Regions from separate parts of the Thermoanaerobacter sp. YS13 genome, predicted to be linked through region 1. Evidence: predicted binding sites of a transcription regulator. Region 1 holds the regulator's gene; the other holds the start of a gene.
The links. The regulator ArgR, encoded in region 1, controls arginine synthesis, uptake and breakdown. The targets are predictions, from matches to a motif close to ANTGNATAAANATACA.
Positions count from the first base shown of each region.

Region 2: a site for ArgR is predicted at 2,187-2,202, ahead of argC (N-acetyl-gamma-glutamyl-phosphate reductase). Genes of this name have one in related genera too.

Region 1 covers NZ_JOOI01000001.1:440,506-452,762, reverse strand. Annotated here, with positions in the region: gene THYS13_RS02310 (copper transporter) at 1-325, opposite strand, end outside; gene steA (putative cytokinetic ring protein SteA) at 337-1,458, opposite strand; gene spo0A (sporulation transcription factor Spo0A) at 1,666-2,448, opposite strand; gene spoIVB (SpoIVB peptidase) at 2,532-3,845, opposite strand; gene recN (DNA repair protein RecN) at 3,964-5,664, opposite strand; gene THYS13_RS02285 (arginine repressor) at 5,682-6,134, opposite strand; gene THYS13_RS02280 (NAD(+)/NADH kinase) at 6,162-7,013, opposite strand; gene THYS13_RS02275 (TlyA family RNA methyltransferase) at 7,072-7,872, opposite strand; gene dxs (1-deoxy-D-xylulose-5-phosphate synthase) at 7,875-9,737, opposite strand; gene THYS13_RS02265 (hypothetical protein) at 9,747-10,334, opposite strand; gene THYS13_RS02260 (polyprenyl synthetase family protein) at 11,090-11,974, opposite strand; gene xseB (exodeoxyribonuclease VII small subunit) at 11,967-12,194, opposite strand; gene xseA (exodeoxyribonuclease VII large subunit) at 12,187-12,257, opposite strand, start outside.
Region 2 covers NZ_JOOI01000002.1:708,773-721,029, reverse strand. Annotated here, with positions in the region: gene argJ (bifunctional glutamate N-acetyltransferase/amino-acid acetyltransferase ArgJ) at 1-1,050, opposite strand, end outside; gene argC (N-acetyl-gamma-glutamyl-phosphate reductase) at 1,095-2,129, opposite strand; gene THYS13_RS11295 (MFS transporter) at 2,342-3,490, opposite strand; gene THYS13_RS11290 (hypothetical protein) at 3,637-3,831, shown strand; gene THYS13_RS11285 (hypothetical protein) at 3,846-4,070, shown strand; gene THYS13_RS13965 (winged helix-turn-helix domain-containing protein) at 4,072-4,416, shown strand; gene ltrA (group II intron reverse transcriptase/maturase) at 4,536-5,837, opposite strand; gene THYS13_RS14695 (hypothetical protein) at 6,777-7,001, opposite strand; gene THYS13_RS11265 (hypothetical protein) at 7,077-7,295, opposite strand; gene THYS13_RS11260 (hypothetical protein) at 7,499-7,825, opposite strand; gene THYS13_RS11255 (ABC transporter permease) at 7,897-8,652, opposite strand; gene THYS13_RS11250 (ABC transporter ATP-binding protein) at 8,639-9,565, opposite strand; gene THYS13_RS11245 (PLDc N-terminal domain-containing protein) at 9,567-9,773, opposite strand; gene THYS13_RS11240 (zinc ribbon domain-containing protein) at 9,793-10,125, opposite strand; gene THYS13_RS11235 (hypothetical protein) at 10,130-10,546, opposite strand; gene sigY (RNA polymerase sigma factor SigY) at 10,543-11,073, opposite strand; gene THYS13_RS11225 (YdcF family protein) at 11,249-11,824, shown strand; gene THYS13_RS11220 (hypothetical protein) at 11,873-12,257, opposite strand, start outside.

The sequences.
Region 1 (12,257 bases):
TGCCAGAATATATAAACTCATTTGTAGTTTCAATAATCGCTACCTTAACTCCACTTAACTTATCAGCTACTAACTCAGGAAAAATAATTTGATGATATTGATTATAATACCCTATCTGTTTATTTAACTCTTGAACAGTGTTTTTTAAATTATTATTTTCTGTTTGTAAATCCTTAAATTTTTGTTCTAACTCGTTTATAATTGCGGTTTGTTGCTCTGAAAAAACTTTTTGACCATCTAACATAAAACCTATAAAAATACCAATTCCTAAAGCAATAAAAATAGAAGCAATTGTTAAAACATAGTATTTAATATTTATATTCATAAAAATCCTCCTCAAAATCCGATTAAAAGGCGAATTCTAAGTTGCAATAGCTTTAATAACTGTTGCATAGGTGGAGAAAAATACGCTATTACTCCAAGAGGAATCAAAGCTGCCAGTATAATGCTAAATATATAAGAAATTTTGAAAGTTTCCCTGTACAGTTTATTTACTCCTTTAGCATCGATTAATTTTTCTCCTACTTTTAATCGCACTAAAAAAGTGCTGGACATTCCTTTTCTTCCTTTTTCCAGAAAATCAATCATGCTGGAATGGGTCCCTACCGCAACAATTAAGTCAGCACCTTTTTCAAAAGCCAAAAGCATAGCTATATCTTCACTTGTACCTGGGGCCTTAAAAATTTCTGCTTTAAGACCTAATGCTGTTACTCTTTCCAAGCCAGGTGCTCTTCCGTCGGGATAAGCATGAACTACGATTTCTCGAGCCTTTTTTAAAGCTTCATCACTTACACTGTCCATATCTCCAATGACTATGTCAGGAATAAGCCCAAACTCTAAAAGAGCATCTGCCCCTCCATCTACCCCTATTAAAATAGGTTTTACATCGTTGATATACTGTTTTATTGTAAATAAATCTTCTTTGTAATCCTTTCCTCTAACGACTACAAGAGCATGTCTATTTTTAAAGCGCGTTTTAATATTGGGTAATTCAACTCCCCCTAGAATAAAATATTTTTCTTTTTTTGCATATTCCAATGTATTTTCAATAAATTTATCTAATTCAATACCTATGTTTTCGCGGCTTTCCTGCAATTTATAGTTTATAACGTCTTTTGTAAGAAGTTTCCCTCTTTTTATAAACACACCGTCTTTATATATTTCATTATCTATTATAGTTATTTTGTCATTTTCTTTCAATAAATCAAAAATGTCTTTTCCTACATCGTCAATAATTGGAATTCCCGCCTCACACAAGATAGAAGGTCCTATGTTAGGATATCTGCCACTTATAGATTTATCAGCATTTATGACTGCCAAAACTTTTTTTTCAACTAAAGATTCTGCAGCCACTTCATCTATATCTCTATGATCAATGATAGCTATTTCTCCAGGATTTAATCTTTTCACTAAATTTTTAGTTCTTTTATCCATTTTAATTGTCCCTGTTATTTGCATACAAGCTTCCTCCATAAAGTAACATTCCATTGTTTATTATTATAGCATAAAAAATTTTTACATGAAATAAAAAGTCATTTTACTCAGTTATATAAAAATCCTTCCACTTGTTGAACTTTCAACAAATGGAAGGATTTATTACTTTGTTTTATGTTTATCATATTTTAAATGGGAGGTTAAAAAAGAGAAAGCAGGTATCTGCCCCTTTTACCCTGCTTTCATCCCCAACCTCAATTTATCAGCAATAAGCGCAATGAATTCAGAATTTGTCGGTTTACCTTTTTCGTCATTTATAGTATATCCAAAAAGTTCATTTAAAACCTCTGTTTTACCCCTGCTCCACGCAACTTCTATTGCATGCCTTATAGCTCTTTCTACTCTGCTAGGAGTAGTATTGTACTTTTCAGCAATTTTAGGATATAACATTTTAGTTACAGAATTTAAATATTCCATATTGCTAATAACAAGAGAAATAGCATCTCTTAGATACATATAGCCTTTTATATGAGCTGGTACTCCTACCTCATGAATAATTTCTGTAATCATTGCTTCAAGGTCATAATTTTTCTTCGCTTTTACCACAGGAAAAACCGTCTTTGATACTACATTTAATTCTGGTTCCATAAGCTCAGAAATCCTTTTTGACAACATAGCTAAATCAAAAGGTTTTAAAATATAATAATCTGCTCCTAATGCAATAGCCCGTTGAGTTATTTTTTCTTGGCCTACTGCAGATAAAACTAAAATTTTGGGCTTTTTTAATTGTTCCTCATTTATCTTTTCCAAAACACCAATGCCATCTAAATAGGGCATTATAATATCTAAAATTAACAAATCTGGCGATTGATTTTTAATGAGTTCAATCGCTTGGTTGCCATCATTGGCAACACCTACCACTTCAATATTTTCTTGAGTAGATAAATACTCAGCTAAAATAGTTGCAAACTCTTTGTTATCATCTGCTATTCCTACTCTAATCTTCTTAACCAATTATTTAACCTCCCATTGCTAATATTAGTATATAATATTTATTCTACATAATATTTGAATTTCCTTCTTTTTCCCAAAAAATTTTAATTATTTGTAAAGACTTGCTTATTATTAAGTAGACTATTCATTTCATCGATCATCCATTCTGCATAAACAGCATATCCTTTTGTAGGGTCATTAACAAAAACGTGAGTAACTGCTCCTACCAGTTTCCCATCTTGTATAATAGGGCTCCCGCTCATACCCTGTATTATACCTCCAGTCTTTTTTAATAAATTCTTGTCAACTATTTTAATTATCATGCTTTTAGAGCTAGGAGTTTCTTGATACACTTTTTTGATAATATCAATATCAAATTGCTGTATGCCTGTATTATCAATGGTAGCCAATATTTTAGCTGGCCCTTCTTTTATTTGGCTTTGATACGCTATAGGAATCTCTCCATACAAATCGTTCTTAAAATCTTTATACATATTTCCGTAAATCCCAAATTCAGTATTTTTTAATATATTACCTATTGTATCAACTTCTTCTAAAAAAATCCCTTTTAATTCCCCGGGTTTACTTCTTCTTCCCTGGTCAATAGAAGTAATTCGAGAATTCATAATTTCTCCATTTTCTATTGATAACATATGACCAGTGTCTATATCAGTTATAGCATGACCTAAAGCTCCATATATCTTGGTAGCAGGATAATAAAAGGTTAAAGTACCTATACCAGCAGTGTGATCTCTCACCCACAGACCTATTCTGTATTGTTTATCCTCTTTCGACTTTATAGGATAAATGGTAGTATAAAAAATATGATTTTTTCTGTTTATTTTTAATTTTAAAGCTTTGCCACGTAATTCATTTGCAATGTTAGTAATATCTTCTGCTTGTTTTATTTCCCTGCCGTTGACTTCTAATATTATATCTCCTATCTGTATTTTACCTTGCTTATAAGGACTATAAATTTTGCCGTCCTCTCCCATTATATCTGAGTAACCTACTACTAATACTCCCTTTGTATTTAACTTAACTCCTATCGCTTGACCGCCGGGTACTACTTTTATGGTCGGAACAATGTCAACACTAATATGCTTTAAAGGAAATATTCCAAATAGCTTAAAATCCAAGTTTACTGTACCGGTGTTTACTGCTTCAATAGTAATAGGTTTTTTCAAATTTAAAACATTTTTATCTTCTGTATCATTAATTTTTAAAAAACCTTTTTTATCAGCTTGAAAACTTACTTTTATTGGTATATTAAAGTTATAATTAACTTTTTCCCCTTGAAAAAATTTAAAACTTGAGGGGGTTTTTGCTATATCCTGTATAGGAGTAAAATAATTTGCAAATACTAAAAAAAAGCTTAAGGATATAAAAAGTAATAATTTTATTGTATTTTTTGTCATTTTCTCACTTCCTTTTTTGCGGCTTATTTAATCTAAAATTAACTTAACCTTTTTTAAAGTTTTATATACTGTCAATATATTATCCGATAGTAAAAGGAAGTGAGATTAAACTAAAATATTAAATTTTGCTTTTAAATTGAGATGCAATATCTAATAATTCTTTTGAATGTTCTAAAATAGTCTGAGTAACACGCGATCCTCCCATAATACGAGCTAATTCATTTATTTTGCCTTGATAGTCAAGTTTTTCCACATTTATATAAGTTCTCTCATTTTTTGTGATTTTGGAAATTCGATAATGTGTATCTGCCATAGAGGCAATTTGAGGTAGGTGAGTAACACAAATCAATTGAAGTTTTTTAGAAAGATATGCCATTTTTTCAGCTACTAATTGGGCAGTTTTCCCACTTATTCCTGTATCAACTTCGTCGAAAATCAAAGTGGAAATTCCATCTGCGGAAGCGAGAATAGTTTTTAACGCCAGCATAATTCTCGAAAGCTCACCACCAGAAGCAATTTTAGATAAAGGTTTCAAAGGCTCTCCTCTATTTGTAGAAATTAAAAATTCAATTTTATCAAATCCTGTTTCAGTAGGTTCTTCCATTTTTTCTATATTCACTTTAAAATAAGCATTTGGCATATTAAGTTCACCCAAAATTTGATTTATATTTTTTTCTATATTGTCTGCTATTTGCTTCCTTTTGAGATGTAATGCTTCACCAACTTCTAAAATTTTTTCCCATAACTTTTGCTGCTTAAGCTTCAATTCTCGTTGCTTTTCTTCAAAATTTAATATATCCTCTAATTCCCTTTTTTTATTTTCTTTAAATTCTAAAACATGCTGTATTGTAGGTCCATATTTTCTTTTCAAGGAATTTATTTGATCTAATCGTATTTCTATTTCCTCTAAACTTTGCTGGTTAAAATCTAAACTATTCAAGTAATCCCGTATCTGTAAGGCACAATCCTCCAATTCATAGAGAATATTCTCCAGCTTATCTTTTAAACTTTTTAGCTTTTCATCTATAGAAAGAGCAGTTTCTAAATTTTTAATTGCAACATGTAAATTATCTAAAACAGAAAAGCTCCCACTACCTTCGTACAAAATTTTGTAACTAGAATTCATAGCAGTAAATAATTTTTCGAAATTCATCAGCAAATTTCTTTTTTCCAGTAACTGACTCTCTTCTTCTACACTTAAATTCGCCTTTTCAATCTCTTCAATTTGATACTTCAAAAGGTCAATTGTTTCATTTTTTTCTTTTTCATCTTTAAAAAAAGCTGAAATCTCTTTTTGTATATTATTATATTCTTCTAACAGCTCCTTAAATCTTTTTTTTAAAGTTTTAAACTCTTGGTCTCCAAAATTATCTAAAATAGAAAGATGTTTAGTATTTTCTAAAAGGAACTGATGCTCATGTTGGCCTAAAATATCTACCAAGAAAGCACCTATTTTACTCAAAAAAGAAAGAGGCACTATTCTGCCATTTATCCTACAATAACTTCTTCCACTGTTTGTAATTTCTCTATTTATTATCAAAGTATCATCTTCTTCTAAACTCAAACCTACTTCTTCCAAAATTTCTACGATTTTATCCTTATTGGAATCCACAAAAAATATTCCCTCAACGATAGCTTTTTCTTCACCAGTACGTATTATATCTCTACTGGCTCGACTACCTAAAAGCAGCAAAACTGAATCAATAACTATAGATTTCCCTGCCCCTGTCTCTCCAGTTAATACATTGAATCCTTCTTTGAACTGTAATTCTACCTTGTCAATGAGTGCAACGTTTTGGATGCTAAGTGCTAAAAGCATAGCAAAACCCCCAAAAATCACTTAACTAACTTTTTGAACTTTTCTAATAATTCTTGAAGAGTTTCTTCATTTCTTACTAAAACAAAAATAGTATTATCTCCCGCTAATGTACCTACTATATTCTTCCAATTTAATGTGTCGATGGCCTCTGCTGCTGCAGGAGCTGTGCCTGATAACGTTTTTATGACTATGATATTTCCGGCATAATCAACGCTTACTATAGACTCAGACAATAAAGTCATTAGTCTATCTGTAATATGGCTGTCTACTTTCCCCATCGGAGCGTATTTATATCTTTTCCCATCCTCTGTTAAAACTTTTATCAGTCTCAATTCTTTTATATCTCTTGACACAGTCGCTTGAGTCACATCAATACCTTGTTTTTGAAGTTCAGCTGCTAACTCTTCCTGTGTTTCAATTTCTTTTTCAGAGATTATTTCAAGAATTTTTGCGTGTCGAGCTATTTTCATCATATTAATTTTCACCTCTTTTACTTTTTATCTTTCTGTAAGTTTGTCCCTCAATAAGTCAAAAAAATTGGTATTTTTTACTTTTATAAGATTGGTATATTCATTGCTCTTTTTAATGTAAATTATATCTCTATAATCAAGTTTATATCCCTGTTGTCCGTCGGTTGTTATCATTAAATCTTGATTCTCTTCGCTTATTTCCAACCTGATGACATCCTCTGGTGAAACTATTATAGATCTTGAATATAAAGTATGTGGACAGATAGGTGTTATTATTATAACTTCTACTGTAGGATATACAATAGGCCCCCCTGCTGAAAGTGAATAAGCAGTTGAACCAGTAGGAGTTGCAATTATTACTCCATCTGCTAAATAAGTATCTACATAGTTATTATTGACATAGGCATTAATACGAGCCATTCTTGAAAAAGCTCCTCTTGTAATGACAATATCATTTAAAGCTCTAAAATTAATAATCTCCATATCATTTTTAACTACATTTGCCTCTAGCATCATCCTTTTTTCTACTGTATATTCTCCTTTATATATTTTATCTAAAGAAACAAACACCTCATTTACATCTACTTCCGTAAGAAATCCAAGATGACCTAAATTCACGGCAAAAATAGGCGTGTCAAAAGGCGCACAGAGCCTTGCAACATTTAAAATAGTACCATCTCCACCCAAGGCAATTATAAAATCGCATTTACTATATATATCTGTAGATTTTCTACCATATTCATCATAACCCATTTTAGACGCAACTATTTCGTTAAGATATGGTTCAGAATTATGCTCCAATAACCATTTTACTACAGATTTTGTCACTTCTAAGTCTTTATCTTTATTAATATTTGGAATTACACCGACTTTTTTCATTATAATATCACCACATTTATCATATTCTACAAAAAAACAAATTTTCCTGCTAAATGTTTTATTTATTCAAATTTTTAAAAGCCTCTTCTACAATTTTCGTAATATCAAAATTGTGTTGCTTTTCAATTACCTTTTTGCCGTAAATTAAATATTCTATATTGCCTTCTGCTCCTTTTATAGGAGAATATGTAATACCTATTATACTGTAGTTAAACTTTTGAAGCAAAATCACAATTTTTTCAATCACTTCCCTATGAACGGCAGGGTCTCTCACGACGCCTTTTTTACCTACTTTTTCTCTCCCTGCTTCAAATTGAGGTTTTATTAAAGCTATCAAATCTCCCTCTGATTTTAAAAATTTATCTGCAGAAGGTATAACAAGTTCAAGGGAGATAAAAGAAACGTCTATTGTGATCATGTCCACTATTTCAGGCAATATCTCTAAAAATCTTATATTAGTCTTTTCCATGTTTATGACACGAGGGTCATTTCTTAAATTCCAATCCAATTGCCCATATCCTACATCTACAGCATATACTTTCAAAGCACCGTGTTTTAAAAGGCAGTCAGTAAAACCTCCTGTGGAAGCTCCAATGTCTAAGGCAATCTTGCCAGTCACATTAATATTAAAAGTTTCTATTGCTTTTTGTAACTTTAGCCCACCTCTACTTACATAAGGTAAAGAATTAATTTTTACTTCAATTGAAGAATCTATGTTAACAAACTCCCCAGCTTTTTCAATTTTCTTGCCATCAACGTATACTTCTCCTGCCATAATAGAAGCTTTTGCCTTTTCTCTTGATGAAAAAAAACCTTTTTGAACAAGCAAAACATCCAATCTTTCTTTTTTTGAAGCCATATTTACCTCATTTCCTTATATTTTTGTAGTATAGTATTTGCGATAGACTCGGCATCTAAATTGTATTTTTTAAACAAGCTTTCTACATCTCCGTGTTCTATAAATTTATCAGGAAACCCCAAACGCAAAACTGGCTTATATATTCCATTAGAATTTAAAAGCTCTAGTATAGCGTTTCCAACACCACCAGCTATTACATTGTCTTCCACTGTAACAATAAATTTAACTTTGTTTGAGATATCCAAGATCAGCTCTTCATCTAAAGGTTTGACAAATCTCAAATTTACAATAAATGGTTGTAAATCAGAAGCTTTTAAAATCTCTTTCGCTTCTAACACCTTTCCTACCATTCTTCCTAATGCAAAAATTGCTATTTCTGTTCCCTCGGATACTAACTCTGCTTTTCCAAACTCTATACTGCATTCTCTTGTAATATCGAATTCTCCTGCTTTTTCCCTTGGATACCTTATAGCAACAGGGAAGTCAAGATTTCTTGATAATTTAACCATTTCAACTAATTCATTTGCATCTTTGGGAGACATAATCGCTATATTAGGAATTGGCCTTAAATAAGATAGGTCAAAAACTCCTTGATGGGTTTCTCCATCCTCTCCTACAATTCCCGCTCTATCAATTGCAAAAACAACAGGTAATTTTTGTATACATACATCGTGTATAAGCTGGTCATAAGCTCTTTGTAAAAAGGTAGAATACACTGCAAAATAAGGTTTATATCCTTGTACTGCCATTCCTGCGGCAAAGGTAGTAGCATGCTGCTCTGCTATTCCTACATCAAAAAATCTTTCAGGAATCAATTTTGCAAAATGAATAAGCCCTGTTCCCTCTGGCATGGCAGCGGTTATTGCAACAATTTTGTCATCTTTTAATGCCATTTCAGTAAGAGTCTTTCCAAATACATCAGAATAAGTCGCCTGCCCCTCATTTACAAACTTACCTGTTTGTATATCAAAAGGAGCTGCAGAATGAAACTTATCAGGAAATTTTTCTGCAAATTTATATCCTTTGCCTTTTTTTGTGATAACATGTACTAGAATAGGTCCTTTTGTTTTCTTCGCTCTTTCTAAAACCTCTATAAGGCTATCAACGTCATGTCCGTCAATAGGTCCTAAATATGTAAAGCCCATCTCTTCAAAAAACATTCCTGGCACTACTAACTGTTTTACAGAATCTTTTATCCTTTCAATGTATTTATGAAGGCTTTTCCCTATTGGGGGTACAATGTTGAGTAAATTGTCAAGCTCTTGTTTTAATTTATTATAGGTAGGGTCAGTTCTAAGTTTACTTAAATACAAAGATAAGCTACCTACGTTTTCCGAAATAGACATCTCATTGTGATTTAGCACGACAATCAAATCCGTTTTAGACCTTCCTGCATTATTTAACGCTTCAAGGGCCATGCCACCTGTCAAAGCTCCATCACCGATCACCGCTACAACAGAATATTTTTCACCCTTTAAATCTCTTGCTGTGGCGATACCCAATGCTGCAGATATAGAGGTGCTACTGTGACCTGCTCCAAATATATCATGCACACTTTCCGCTCTTTTAGTATAACCAGAAAGGCCATTGAATTTCCTTAAAGTATCAAACTGGTCTTTCCTGCCTGTAAGCATTTTATGCACATAGCATTGATGCCCTACATCCCAGATTATTTTGTCAACTGGCGAATTGAAAACATAGTGAAGTGCAACTGTAAGCTCAACGATTCCAAGATTTGAAGCTAAATGTCCACCTGTTTTAGACACCTTTTCTATTAAAAACTGGCGTATTTCTTCGCAAAGCAGTGGAAAGTCCTTTTTATCTAATTTTCTTAAATCATAAGGGCTATCAATTTGCTCAAGCATTTAAAACCCTCACTTTCTTTTTTTCCTTTTATTATTTTTATAATCTGGTAAAATCTTTATACCCATGTTTTTTTCTACCCAAGCAAGAATTACAGCAACTGTATAAACAATAGACTGACTTTTAGCTATACCTATATTTTTACCAATAGCTTTTCCTCCAATTGTAATGGCAGATAATAAACCTCCTAAAATCGCAGTATAAAGAGAACTTTCGGGCCCCTCAAAAGCTAATTTTACAATTATCGCCATCAGAGCAGCGCCAGAAACAATTCCAGAAATATCTCCTACTACGTCATTACAAAAATTAGCCACCATATTAGCATTTCTAAGAAGTTTTATGCCTTCCTTTGCTCCAAATACTTTTTTAGCTGCCATTGCATGAAAAGGTTCTTCTCTACCTGAAATTACTGCTATACCTATTATATCAAAAACCACACCAATTAACACTATAAAACCAAGAATACAAAAGGCTACAAGGAGATTGCTTTCTTTTAATGCAATATCAGAAAAAAAATTTAATATGGTGGCAAGAAAAAAGGTTATAATAGTTATATGTAAAATCCACTTATAATTCGTATTTATATTTTTATTTTTCATAATAAAAAAAAGACCTCCTAATATTATAGAGGCAAAGTGGTAGCATACTGGGTAAACTTTGCGGCTTAGGTCCAGTAGGATTTCCCAAGCGAGCACTGAACGTCGCCGTTCAGCGGTTCCCCTTTAAGCCCGCTTTTACCTTGTCACCAAAGGTAAGACTGGACTACCACTTAGTCCGCACCGTAATCCCCAATATGCCGCCCGACAAGACGCAGCCTAGGAGTTTTCCTCAACAGAGGAACCAACCCCTATCCTCTTTTGCAATTCGGGTTTCATCAGCAATAGCCAGTAATTCAAGAGCTCTTTGAATTATGGCTTACAACTGATATCCACCCGAATCACTCAAGGCAGGCTACACTGTCCGCAGCTTTATGGCCGCGAGACAGGTTCATCCTACCCCGTAGCCCGTAAAAGCCACGCAAGTAGGTCTCCGCGGAGGAAGGGTCAACGCCCACATGCCATTGTGGATCGCCCCCCCTCCTTAACTCCCAGCACCAGCCCCCAACTGGGCGTTGAAAGCCAGCACCAGGAACTTCATCGATGTGCCCTTGACGGATTTTTAGGCCCGTCTTCGGGATTAGCGCCTCTGACTAGGATACTGCACCACTTTGCCTTTCTTTTCAAGGTATTTTAATTATAACATAATAAAAATGACAATATCAAACCTCTACAAAGTCGTTAAAAGGTTGCTACATTCCCTTAAATATCAAAAAACTCATTCCTTTTGAAAAGTATTGTCAATACTCCTTTATTCTTCAGTTTACTCTCTCAATTAAATAATTAGACAATTCTTTAAGAAAGAGCGCTTTTTCTCCAAACCTATCTAAAATCTTTATAGCATTCTGTGTAAGCTCTACAACCATCTCATGAGATTTTTCTAATCCAAAGATATTGACAAAAGTAAACTTGCCTTTTTCTTTATCACTACCTACTTTTTTACCCAATTTTTCCTCTTCTCCTATTACATCCAATATATCATCTTTTATTTGAAAGGCAAAACCTATTAAGCGTGCATATTCCCTTAAGGCATGAATATCTTCTTCTGTAGCACCAGCAATGTAAGCTCCTGCACAAACAGAGGCTTCTATCAAAGCCGCTGTTTTGTGTTCATGAATGAATTTTAATTCTTCATAGGTAAGCTCCGTGTTTTGTGAAAGTATATCTACCACTTGCCCACCAATAATTCCTTTACATCCTGAGGCTGTCGCAATTTCATTAGTAGCTTTCAATATTCTTTCATAATCTTCCGGATGTTCTAAAGCATGTCTTACTAACACTTCATACCCTAAATTTAAAAGTCCATCACCAGCTAAAATTGCTATAGCTTCTCCATAAACTTTGTGATTTGTGAGCTTTCCTCTTCTTAAATCGTCATTATCCATAGCTGGAAGGTCATCATGAATCAGAGAATAAGTATGAATAAATTCAATCGCACAAGCTACAGGAAGAGCTTTTTTTATATCTCCTCCTAAAAGCTCACAAGAAGCAAGGCATAAAACTGGTCTTAACCTTTTCCCTCCCGCAAACACACTATATCTCATTGCCTCATAAATTATCTCTGGTTTTTCTTCTATATCAAGTATTCTATGTAGTTCTTTCTCAACAAGCTGTTGTTTTTCTCTTAACTTTTCTTTAAACATCCTTTTCCTCCTCTTTAAAATCAATTTCTTCATTTTCGTTGATGAGAAGGGTTATTTTTCCTTCAACCTCACTTAACCTTTTTTCTAATCTTTTAGAAATTTCAACACCTTCTTTAAATAAGTTAAAAGACTCTTCCAACATTAAATTTCCTTTTTCTAGTGTATTTACAATTTCTTCTAATCTCATCATTTCTTCTTCAAAAGTCAATTCCTCATTCATTCTCTTTCACCTCTTGTACAATCGCTTTAGCTTTGCCGTCTTTAAATAAGATTTTTATTTCAT
Region 2 (12,257 bases), on a different contig from region 1:
AACTTTAATTTCTCCTTTCACGCTTTTTAAATATATGTCTACGTCATTTACGTCAAAATCTGCCCCTGAATACCCCACTGCCGCGAGAATCCTTCCCCAGTTGGCATCTTCACCAAATATAGCTGTTTTTACAAGATTTGAGTTTATAACAGACTTTGCAGCTAATCTTGCATCTTCTTCAGTTTTTGCATTTACAATATTTACTTCCATGAACTTAGTTGCTCCTTCTCCATCCTTCACAATAAGTTTTGCAAGGGTTTTATTCACATACTCTAAGGCTTTATAAAACACATCAAATTCATGAGCCCCTTCTTCTATTATTTTGTTTTGCGCTTCCCCATTTGCAAGTATTATCGCTGTATCATTTGTGCTCATATCCCCATCAACAGAAATCATGTTATAAGTTTTGTCTACAGTTTCTTTAAAAGCTTTATTTAATGCAACCTTAGTTATATTAGCATCTGTAAGTATAAAAGAAAGCATTGTGGCCATATTTGGATGTATCATACCTGACCCTTTTGCAAACCCTGTCATTGTAACAATTTTACCTTCTATTACAAACTTAGCTGTCACACCTTTTAAAAAAGTATCTGTTGTCATTATAGCTTCAGCCGCCTGGTACCCACCCTCTGTTGAAAGATTTTCTGCCGCAGTCTCAATCCCTTTTAAAACTTTTTCCATAGGAAGAGGTGCACCAATAACCCCTGTAGAACATACCAGCACATTTTCTTCATCTATTTTAAGAAGTTGTGACACTTTTTTTGCCATGTTAACAGCATCCCCAAAACCTTTTTCTCCTGTGCAGGCATTGGCATTGCCACTGTTTATAATGATCGCCTGTGCTGTACCTTTTTCTATTCTTTTCATATCAAGAAGGACTGGCGCCGCTTTAACCTTATTCGTTGTAAATACTGCTGCTGCATTTGCCACTTTTTCTGAATATATTAATGCAATATCCTTTTTACTTTTTTTTATCCCTGCAAAAATGCCTGAAGCTAAAAAGCCTTTTGGCAGTTCAATGCTTCCTTCTAAAATCTCCAACTCTTCCATTATCAAATCCTCCAAATCCCTTTATTTTTTATTTGTGTTTTTATCTAAGGATATATTGGAACCATATCAAGTCCAGTATTTTCATTTATTCCAAATATAATATTCATATTTTGCACTGCCTGGCCTGACGCCCCTTTAACGAGATTATCAATTGCAGACATCACTATTAAAGTATTAGTATGTCTATCAACTTCAAATCCTATGTGGCAAAAATTCGACCCATAAACATTTTTTGTTGCGGGGTAATTACCAGGTTGTAACACTTTTACAAAATACTCATTTTTATAAAAATCGGTGTAAACATTATAAACAGTGTTTATATCCATATCTTTTTTTAGTTTGCAATACATAGTACTTAAAATTCCTCTTGTCATTGGCGTAAGGTGGGGAGTAAACACAACAGATACTTTTTCTCCGAAAGCTTTTGAAAGCTCTTGCTCCATTTCTGGAACATGTCTATGCTTTGCAACATTATACGCTTTTATGTTTTCATTGCATTCTGCATACATATTGTTATGGGAGGGATTGTGACCTGCCCCTGATACACCTGACTTTGAATCAACAATTACCTCCCCCTCTATTATGCCATTTTTCAAAAGAGGCATAAGCCCTAATATAACGCTTGTAGGATAACATCCCGGATTTCCTACTACTTCAGCCTCTTTTATAGTTTCTCTGTAAACTTCCGGAAGACCATATACCCTTTTAATACCTTCATAATTTTCATAATCTCCACCATACCATTCTTTGTAGACGGAATAATCGTCAAATCTAAAGTCAGCTCCTAAGTCAATCACCTTTACTCCTTTTTTCACAGCTTCTCTGGCAATTTTTGAAGCATGACCTGAAGGCAAAGCCGTAAATATGACATCGCATTCTGACATTGCCTTTTCTAGGTTTAAATCTTCCAACTCTTTGTCGCAAAAACCAATGAGGGATGAATAAACATCCGAAATTGCTTTGGTATTATAACTTTGAGAAGAAAGATATTTTATTTCTACTTTTTCATGCTTTGAAAGTATTCTTATAAGTTCGACCCCCGTATAACCCGTTGCCCCAAATATTCCTACCCTCACCATTTAAAGTGCCTCCCTCTTTTACATCCTCTGTCATTTATTAATATATATACGATTTAATTTATATTTATGCATAAAGCGTTAAAAAAATATTTCTACGCATAAATACAATATTTAATTTATAATTATACAACTTTTATTTTACATTATACCACCATACAAAATTTTTTCAAGAGTTTTTCATAAAAAAATTTTGCCTTTTTAAATTCACAAAATTATCTTCCTATCTTCCTAAAAAAGATATACCCAAAGATTAAACCTATGGCAAAAGCCAAAAGAGAATTATAAAAAAACACTGCCTTTATTCCATAAGCGTCACTCAAAAATCCCCCCAGTAAGCTTCCCACAATCCTTGAAATACCCATACCTATTAAATTATTCATGGTCTGTCCCGACGCCCTTAATTCTTTTGGAACTTCTTGATTAATATAAGTTGCCATAGAGTAATATAAAACTATAAAAATTAAACCATGTAAAAGTTGAAATGGCAAAACCAAATATGCGTTTTTAAAAAGCGATATAATAAACCATCTTATTGCTGCCACAAAGCTTGCTCCTATAAGTGCTCCTCTTGTGCCTATTTTCTCAAGTATTTTATCGGCATACAGTAAAAATGGTATCTCACTAATTGCAGAAATAAAATAAGCCCAACCCAAAAGCTCATTGTTTCCACCTATTTGCTTAAAATAAATAGGAAAATAAGTGTAGTAAAACCCTAACGTAGTCTGTACTAAAAAATTGAATACCATCAACAAAACGAGATTTTTATCTGAAAAAAGCTTCCATATAGAAACCTTTTCCTTTCCAAATTGATGACCTTTTACAACAGGAAGTTTAAATACAATCATAAAGGCTAAAAACAATACTACAATGTTTAAAATAAAAATGCTTCCGATATACCTTTGCACAAACCAGCCAGCTATAACTGACATCACTGCGTATCCAATTGTTCCTGCCATTCTTATTGGCCCAAATTTTTGATTGGTTTCACTTAAATACTCTAGCGTTATGGCATCACTTATCGGACCAGTAGAAGTTTGAAAAAATGTGAAAAGAGTTATAACGGCTATAAGATAATAAAAGTTGCGGGACAAAAGAAACAATGCCATAGTAAAAATGCTAGCTAAAAATAAAATTTGCAAAACAAAATTTTTAGACCTCGCTCTGTCGCTTGTAATTCCCCAAAACGGCTGAGCTATTATAGCGACAAAAGGACCTAAAGACATTAAAATTCCAATTTCACTCTTGCTATAACCTATGTAGTCCAGATAAACCGGCACAAAAGTTCCGTAAATAGCCCCACTCATAAAAAATACTGCGTAAAAGAGTATGAAAAAATAATAGATAATAGTTGCATATCCCATTTATCTCCCTCTTTCTTTTGTGGATGAAATTTGATTTTACATAATTATAAAAAAACTTACTTCAAATAGCAAATGCATATTGACAAATTATTTCATATGTAATATAATTATTACATGTGAAATAAAAAAATGAGGAGGCTTTTAAAATGGGATTTGTTTATCTTATACTCGCCCTTTCTATCACTTCAATAATTTTTTTAACAGCAATTGTTCTTGAAATAACAAAGCTTCAAGCGCAATATAAGGCTTTTTCTAAATTAACTCAAGAGACACAAGAAAAACTGTCATCTCTACGTCAAAAAGCAGAATCTATTGAGAAATTACTTGAAAATATAGAATAAAAAGGAGGATTAATATGAATACATCAGGCACAGACTTATTTGCAATTATCACACTTTTTACGCCTTTTATTTTAGCAGTTATCTTTGCCGTTTTCTCAATATTCATCTTTGTAAAAGTATCAAATATGCGAAAACAAAATGAGTTATATATAAAAATGTCAAACAATCTATTAAATGAAATAGATGGAGTAAAAAGTGCACTAGAAAAAATAGAAAAGCTGTTAAAGGAAGTTGATTAAAATGGCTGAACACAACCCCTCACCAGAATATTTAGATCCGGCAAAGATTATAAAAATTTTTGACGCTCTATCCCACCCTGTAAGAATAAAAATATTAGGCATCTTGTATGAAAATAGGCAGTATATAAGCGAACTTGCAAGAATAATAGGCATAAGCAGACCTCTTCTATACATCCATCTTCGCAAATTAGAAGAAGCAGGGCTTGTAAAAGCGAGTATGGAAATCTCCAGTGATGGAAAAGCCACAAAATATTATGAATTAACTCATTTTGATATGAGACTAACACCTCAAATGCTTCATGAAATCTCTAAAGAAATTAATTTAGAAGATGAAAAATCTCAATAACGAAAACCCTCAGACAAAAGTCGAGTAGAGAGCCACTTTACAGCGGCTCCCCCTCACAGAACCGGACGTGCGCTATTAACGCATCCGGCTCTTCATATCATCTTTTACTTTTATCGTAGCTATGAGTATATACTTACATAGATTTTTGGTGTTGCTAATGGAAATTTCATCAGAAGTTTTTCGTATTTATCCCAGTTTAATCGATGCTTTTGTGACCTTCTTTTTAGCGTCTTGAATAATTGTCTCCTGGTCAAATAGAAGAAACTACCTATACTTTTACTGTTATCTGTGATTCCATAGTATCTGTAGTGTCCAAGCAATTTTATGTTAAGTCGCTTTATTAATTGATTTACTGGCTCATGCATATTTTCTTTGAGCCACTTTTTCATCTTGGCGACTTTATTTATAAATTTCTTTTTGCTTGTCTTCCTTTTGACTCTGAATTTGCCGTTTTGACTTTTGCTACAATAGTGTGTAAATCCTAAAAAGGTAAAGGTCTCTGGTTTCCCCAGCCCTCTTCTTTTTCTACTCTCTTCGGCAAATCTTCCAAATTCAATTATTCTTGTCTTCTCTTCTGCTAATTCAAGTTCAAATTCTTTTAGCCTCTTCTTAAGACTTTTATAAAATTTCTCTGCATCATCTTTATACTGGAAGCAGCATACGAAATCATCTGCATACCTTATTTCATAGCTTTCTCCTCTACATGCTTTCTTTATTCTTTTCTCGAACCATAAGTCTAGTACATAGTGAAGATATATGTTCGCAAGTATTGGGGATATGTGTCCTCCTTGGGGTGTTCCTATATCGCTTTCATAGTATTTACCTTCTTCCATTACTCCTGCTATTAGAAATCTTTTTATTATCCTTAGAAAGTTCTTGTCTCCTATCCTATGCTCTAAAAATTTCATCATCCATTCGTGGTCTACATTGTCAAAGAATCCTTTTATGTCGGCATCTACTATGTAGCTTACTTTCTTTTCCTGTATTATGTTGTTTAGCTGTCTTAGGGCATCATGTCCGCTTTTATTGGGCCTAAATCCATATGATATGTCTAGAAACTCTGGTTCGTATATTATGTTTAGTATATCTGCCATTATTCCTTGCACAAGTTTGTCTTCATATGCTGGTATCCCTAATGGCCTTAATTTGTCGCTCCCTTCTTTGGGTATATATACTCTCCTAACTGGCTGTGGCTTATATGCCTGTCTTTTCATCCTTGCCATTAGGTTCTCTATGTTCTCTGTTAAGTTCTCTCCGTATTCTTCCTTTGTTATTTTGTCTATGCCAGGTGCTTTGTTTCCTGTCATTTTCTTGTGCTGTTGTTTTAGTGTCTCTTCATTTATGAAGTGCACTAGTGTCTGTAGTTTGTCTCTTGGATGTTTTGCTACGACTTCCGCTATCCTCGTTAGTTCTGTTTCCATCTCTTGTTACACCTCCAGTGTGTTTGATGTTTCCCTTATGAGGTCGATGATATGTTACAGCCTTCCCTCCCCTGTCATTACTCAGTTTCATCAGTACTATGCTGTAATCCGACTTCCTGCTAACCTTCCGATATCCTTGTATTTTACACTTGTTTATCGTACCCTTTCTGGGAGTTGCAGGACCTCCTGAGTTCCCTATGCGTTAATATTGTATAACATGCCAAGGCCTATGACCCCGAGGAAGCATTGCTATTCTCGCCATCCCAAATATCAATGTTTTGCCTTCTGCCGGTTCCACAGCATCGGCCTTCCTGTCTAGGGATTTCGGGGCTCAACACCTTCAATCTTTCGATTTTCGGCCTGCTATCTCCTTTGCCTACGCTTAGCTATATATGTCACCATATATACCCCAAGGCTAAGTACCGGTTGCTGGCTAGGCTTTACCGGGCAGGATTCGCACCTGCTTTAACGCATGAGCTTTTCTCAGCGCACGGAACCGTCCCCTTTGCTTTAGAAATGGTAAGTCAATATTACAAAAATTACTGATTGAACTTTATTGATTGAACTTTATTAGGAACTCAACAGGTTCATTTTTATAAGTGACATTTTCCACTCGTTTATAATCTCTACCATAAAGTTGAGTATCTATGCCCCTTATTTTCCATTCCTTTTCCTCATTTATAAAGGTATATTTCCGTAAGTAATAATCGTAATAAAAATGTCCGTTATAAGTTGTCACTACCTTCCCCTTTGAAAAAATGTATTTGTTTTTGCCATCATCATAAACTTTTGAAATCTGTACCTCTATTTCTGTTTTAGCAGGCTTAAGAATATTTCTAATTTCTTTTAATTGTTCTTCTGTAAATAAGGCTAAATTTTTTCCTTTTACTATATTTACAGCGTCAGGGAAAAGCTTGAGTTTTGACCTATAAGTTATTATTACTCTGCCTCATTAAATTCATCTGCAAATTTTGCCACTTCTTTTGCCTTTTCAATATAAGCATCTGTTGTCATATAAAAGTTCGCATATTTATTGCTTAATTCCTCTATTGCCTTTACTTCTCTTAACAATTCCTCGTTGTTATTATCAAATATCCCACATCCAGTAAAAAATAAAGAAAATATCAATAAGGGTAAAAAAACTATAATAATATTTCTTCCCATTAAACTTCACTTCTTTATTGATATTCCCATAATTAATTGCAAATGTGAAACTGCCAATAATTATTATTACAAATCTTATCTATTACCCTTATATTTCTTCCAATTTATGTATGTATTTATACTCAAAACAATAATTAATATAACTAACAAAATGTTAGTTATATTAAGAAGACTTACTATATCTCCTATACGGTGATGCGTGGAAAAAACTTCAGAAGATACATTCCCAACTTCTGCACGAATGCCATTTAAAGCATTAGAAATTTGATCTAAAATTTGAGAATAATCTCCCATGTTATTACCCCCACATGTTAAATGTAACGTCAAACTAAGACCTTAAATTCGCGTCTCTATAGTCTCCAAAGTATTGAAATAAGAATTTTTCCAGAAAAAGGAGGTACCTCCCTTAATGCCATAAATAGTAGTTGTATCAAAAACAAATACCATTCTCTAGAATAAGATGAGAAAAAAGAAAAATTGTTTTATTTGTCCAATTTCTAATACACACTATAAACATAGGTAAGTGAAATATTTTTCCTTAAATAATACACATTATTATTAACATAACTAACAGTAAATCCAATTGATTTTAGATATTCGATAGAAAAGGAACCAGTTACAGTCGTATTCGTTGTTACTACAATAGTAGCTGTACCAGTTGTTTCTATTGCTGTTGTAGGAAAACTACCTGTTCTAGAAATAGTAATAGCATATTTATCTCTTAATTCCCAGGGGCCACTACTTGCTTCCACCCAATAAGTATAATTTACCTTGTCAATTTGTCTAAAAGACCCATAAGTATAAATTGTCAAAACTGTGTACAATCTTGAAACAGCAGCTATTTTGTCTCATTCCAATATGAAACAAAAAAACCGTCTCCTTGTTCGGGAAGAAGTTATATTATTTCAATTTTGTTCATTATTTTCATTGTAAATATGGACAATATTATGCAATATAGTATTGCCGATATACTTGTAGTTAAAATATTTTCCGTACTAAAAGAATTCGCAAGTGAAATTAAGTTGTAGGGAATAAATTTAGTTATTTTATCAATATTTACTAATATTGCTGAAACTATGTGAAATATTAATACTAATAATGCAGCTATTATACCTTTTTTCAAAATACTACTCAAAAACATAAGTAATGTTATTATGAAAATATAATAAGTTGACATTAAGATAGATGATATTAATATTTTATTGAAAGCTATGACGTTGTTATGGAAAAGTGTTGTTGCGTAATAGTAATTAATAGCAAATCCAGTTATTATGAAAATTGACAAAGTAACAGAATAATGAAGTATTTTTGATATGACAATAGCTGAAAGGTTAGCACCTTTAGAATAAGGGAATACTAATTTTTGTGAAGACACTTCTTCACTTAGGGTTCCCATGAGTGTTAAAAGCACTATAAGTAATGATATTTGATTTAAATCCTTTATATAATTTTGTACTGCAGATTTCATATCAATTTGTATTAGAGAAGCTAAATCACCATTTATTTCATTTTTAAGCATTTCTGGAAGCAATTTAAGGATTATAGGATCAAGTATAGCAAATAGAACAATGCCAATTAGAAGTATTAGATATTTGTAATGCCTCCACGATTCTATTATTTCTTTTTTCAGATATGCTTTAAAGGTGTTCATTTTGCTTCACCATCCTTATAAATATGTCCTCTAGAGTATTTTCTCTTCTTTGCAGTGATATAACAGGTATACTAAGTTTTGATATTTCATTGAGGATATTCTTTTTTGCTGCTTCAATGTCATTTACGTAAATACTTATAATATCATTCTCTATTTTAATATCATCAATCCATTTTACATTATTAAGTTTTTCTTCAGCATTGGTAGGTAAATTTTCAAAGACAACATCATACACAGGCTGAATATATTTTTGCTTTAATTCTTTTAATCTTCCTGAAAAAATAATTTTACCTTTATCAAGTATGCCAACATAGTCGCAAACTTTCTCAGCATCACTTAATATATGGGTAGATAAGAATATGGTTTTCCCATTTTTCTTCATTTCCAAGATTTGATTAAGTATATCATATCTGCTTTCTGGATCTAAGGCAGATGTAGGTTCATCTAAAAAAATTATTTCAGGGTTATCTAAAAGAGCTACTGCCAGGCCTAATTTTTGCTTCATTCCTCTTGAATAACCTTGTATTTTTTTGTTGGCGGCTTCTTTTAATTTAACTGTATTAAGGAGTTCTTCCACTTCTGTGCTAGCTTTTTGATGAGGAATACCTCTTATTTTGCTTATAAAATACAGGTATTCGCTGCCAGTCATGTAGTTATAAAAAGTAGGATTTTCAGGAAGGTATCCTATTTCGTCAATTAGTTTCCTATTATTTCTATTTAACATTTTACCATTTATATATATTTCTCCCTCATCATAATCAATAAGCCCTGTTAAAATGTTCATTGTGGTAGTTTTACCAGCACCATTTCGCCCTAATAAGCCGTAAATATTCCCTTTTTCAATCTCAAAACTTATCCCTTTTAAAACTTCATATTTACCGTATTTTTTTGTTAGATTAAAAACTTTTATCATGTTATTCTCTCTCCCTGCCTATAGTTAAAAATATCAAGCAACCTAATATTTCTCCAAAGATTATAATTAAAAACCATGCCCATTTTGGAAGATATTTAACTTTGTCTTTTGAAAGTCTGTAAATTGAAAATACAGTAAGTCCTAACTGGATTATAGCTAAAGGAAGAAGTAGTTTTATTAATTCAGGATTGCTTAATTTATCAATCATTAATTTAGACCTCCTCAGATTATTTTAATTTTGTTGAACATTCAGGGCAGTATTTCCAATCATCTTTTATTTCGGCTCCACATTTTGGACATGTTTTCTTTAAAGAAGTACCACAATAAGGACAGAATTTGTAATCATTTCTTACTGTTTTCCCACAATTATGACATTTAAGATATCCATACCTTGTTACAAAAAGGTATATGATTAAAGAGGTAGGTATATTTAGGAGCCCAAAAATCCCCCATGCCCAGTAGTATTTTTCACCACGTTTTTTTGCATCCATAAAAATCCATAAAGCTTGAAGAAATAATAGGGGTATTACAATTATTAAAATTAATGTGTTTTTGGACATTTTATCATCTCCTTGAAGTCTTTAATTTGTAAAAGGGTATTAAGATTAATGGCAGATTGAAATAAAGGAAAATTTGCGTGTACAGTAGCAACCTAACATCCAGATTTGCCATAAATAATACTGATGATATTAAGAAAATTATTGATGTGGTTATAAAAATAAGCAATTCAAGTCTATCTTTTCGTTTATTTCTTATTTGCTCTGCCTTTTCTATAATTTCTGCGATATTTACTTGCAAGTCTGACATATCAATTTTAACATCTAAGGTATCCATGTAACTTAATGTTAGTTTTAAATTTTTTTTGAATGTATAACAGTCATTGCAATTTTCAATATGTGAAATTACTTCTGTATTGTCACTAAGTTCATTGTAGTGAATATCAATTATTTTGTCTTGTATTTTTTTACATTCTCTTTTCACAATATACCCCTTCTTCCCATTTCTGACATTATTTCTTTTATAGCATTGTGTAAACGTGACCGTACTGTGCCAACAGGGCAGTCCATTATTTTCGCAATTTCTTGGTATTTATATCCATAATAGTGTTTTAAAATGAATACTGCTCTTTTCTCATAAGGCAGTTTCATTAAAATATTCATTAGTTCACTGTATTGAATATTTGTCATAGCGGTCTCTTCTACATCTTCTTCAGTATTTGAAAATATTTCTTCTACAAGTTCAATATTTTTGTGTTTTCTTAAATAATCTTTAAATGTATTAGTTGCGATTTTTAAAAGCCATGTTGAGAACTTGACTTCAGGAGTAAAATTTTTAATATTTAAAATAGCTTTGAGCATTGTTTCCTGTACTATATCCTGGGCAAGCATCGGATTACCTGTCATTTTAATGCAATATCCTAATAAAGTATTATAGTTTTGGGAGAGTAACTCATTTAGAGCATATTTATTACCATTTTTTGCTTTACATATTAGTTCTTTCTCTTCCATCACCTGCCCACCCTTCTACAAATTAAACGCGTGACTAAGTAAAAAGTTCATAATTTTATTTTATCAAAAATTGGTTATTTATAAGTGTATTGTGAAGAATTGTTTTAGTAATAGGATATGTGTTGTATAATGATATAAAGGGTTTTATTATAATAATTTTCTGGAGGAAATTTTAATGAAATTATTATTGAGATTTATAGGGGTTTTAATAGTAATTTTTGTTACAGTGGTAATAACATTAGAATATCAGATAATTTCTTTTGCACTTTATGAAAAACCAAAAAAATCTGATGTGATAATAGTTTTAGGCTGTGCAGTATATGGAAAGACGCCAAGTCCTTTTTTCAAAGAAAGGCTTGATGAGGCTTTGAGACTCTATAAAGAAGGGTATGGTAAGTATATAATAGTATCTGGAGGGAAAGGTCCTGGAGAGAATATTTCGGAAGCTGAGGCAGGGAAAGAATATCTTTTAAAAAATGGCATACCTGAAAAGATTATTTTAACTGATAATAAATCTCTTTCTACATATGAAAATTTATTTTTTTCCAAAGAAATTATGGATAAAAATTCATTAAAAACAGCAATAATTATTTCAAATAAATTTCATTTAAAAAGGGCAAGTGTAATAGCAAAGCGTGTTGGAATAGATGCAAGTTATTCTGGCGTCTTCTTAAAAAAATATATGTTAAGTGATGAAGCTTATGGTTTTTTACGTGAAATACCCGCCCTTTTATATACATATTTAAAATAATCAAAATATCTTTTTCTTTTATTGCATCATAATTAACGGCTAATTAGATTACTTTAGCTGCTGCTCAGCAATTGTTTTTAAAACCTTGTTATCCGCATCCACTAATATAAGCTTTACACTATTTTCTTGTTTTTTAAGCTGTACAATTTTGTTAAAACCAATGATTTGATTCTCGTAAATGTTAAAGCCAAATTCCATATTTGAATTGGGTAATACATATTTTTTAAAATTTTTTAAAGCCATTCTATTCCCGTTTTTTGTATCAATCATTTCGGCTTTCCCTTCTTTGTAGAAAATTACGGCATTATTGCCTCTCTTATAAAATAGCGGAATGTCATAATTTAAGTTTTCCGAAGCATTTGATATTACGGTGTGCTTTGACGTTTTCAAATTGATTAAATCCATATCATATGACTTAAACTCTTTATCGTTG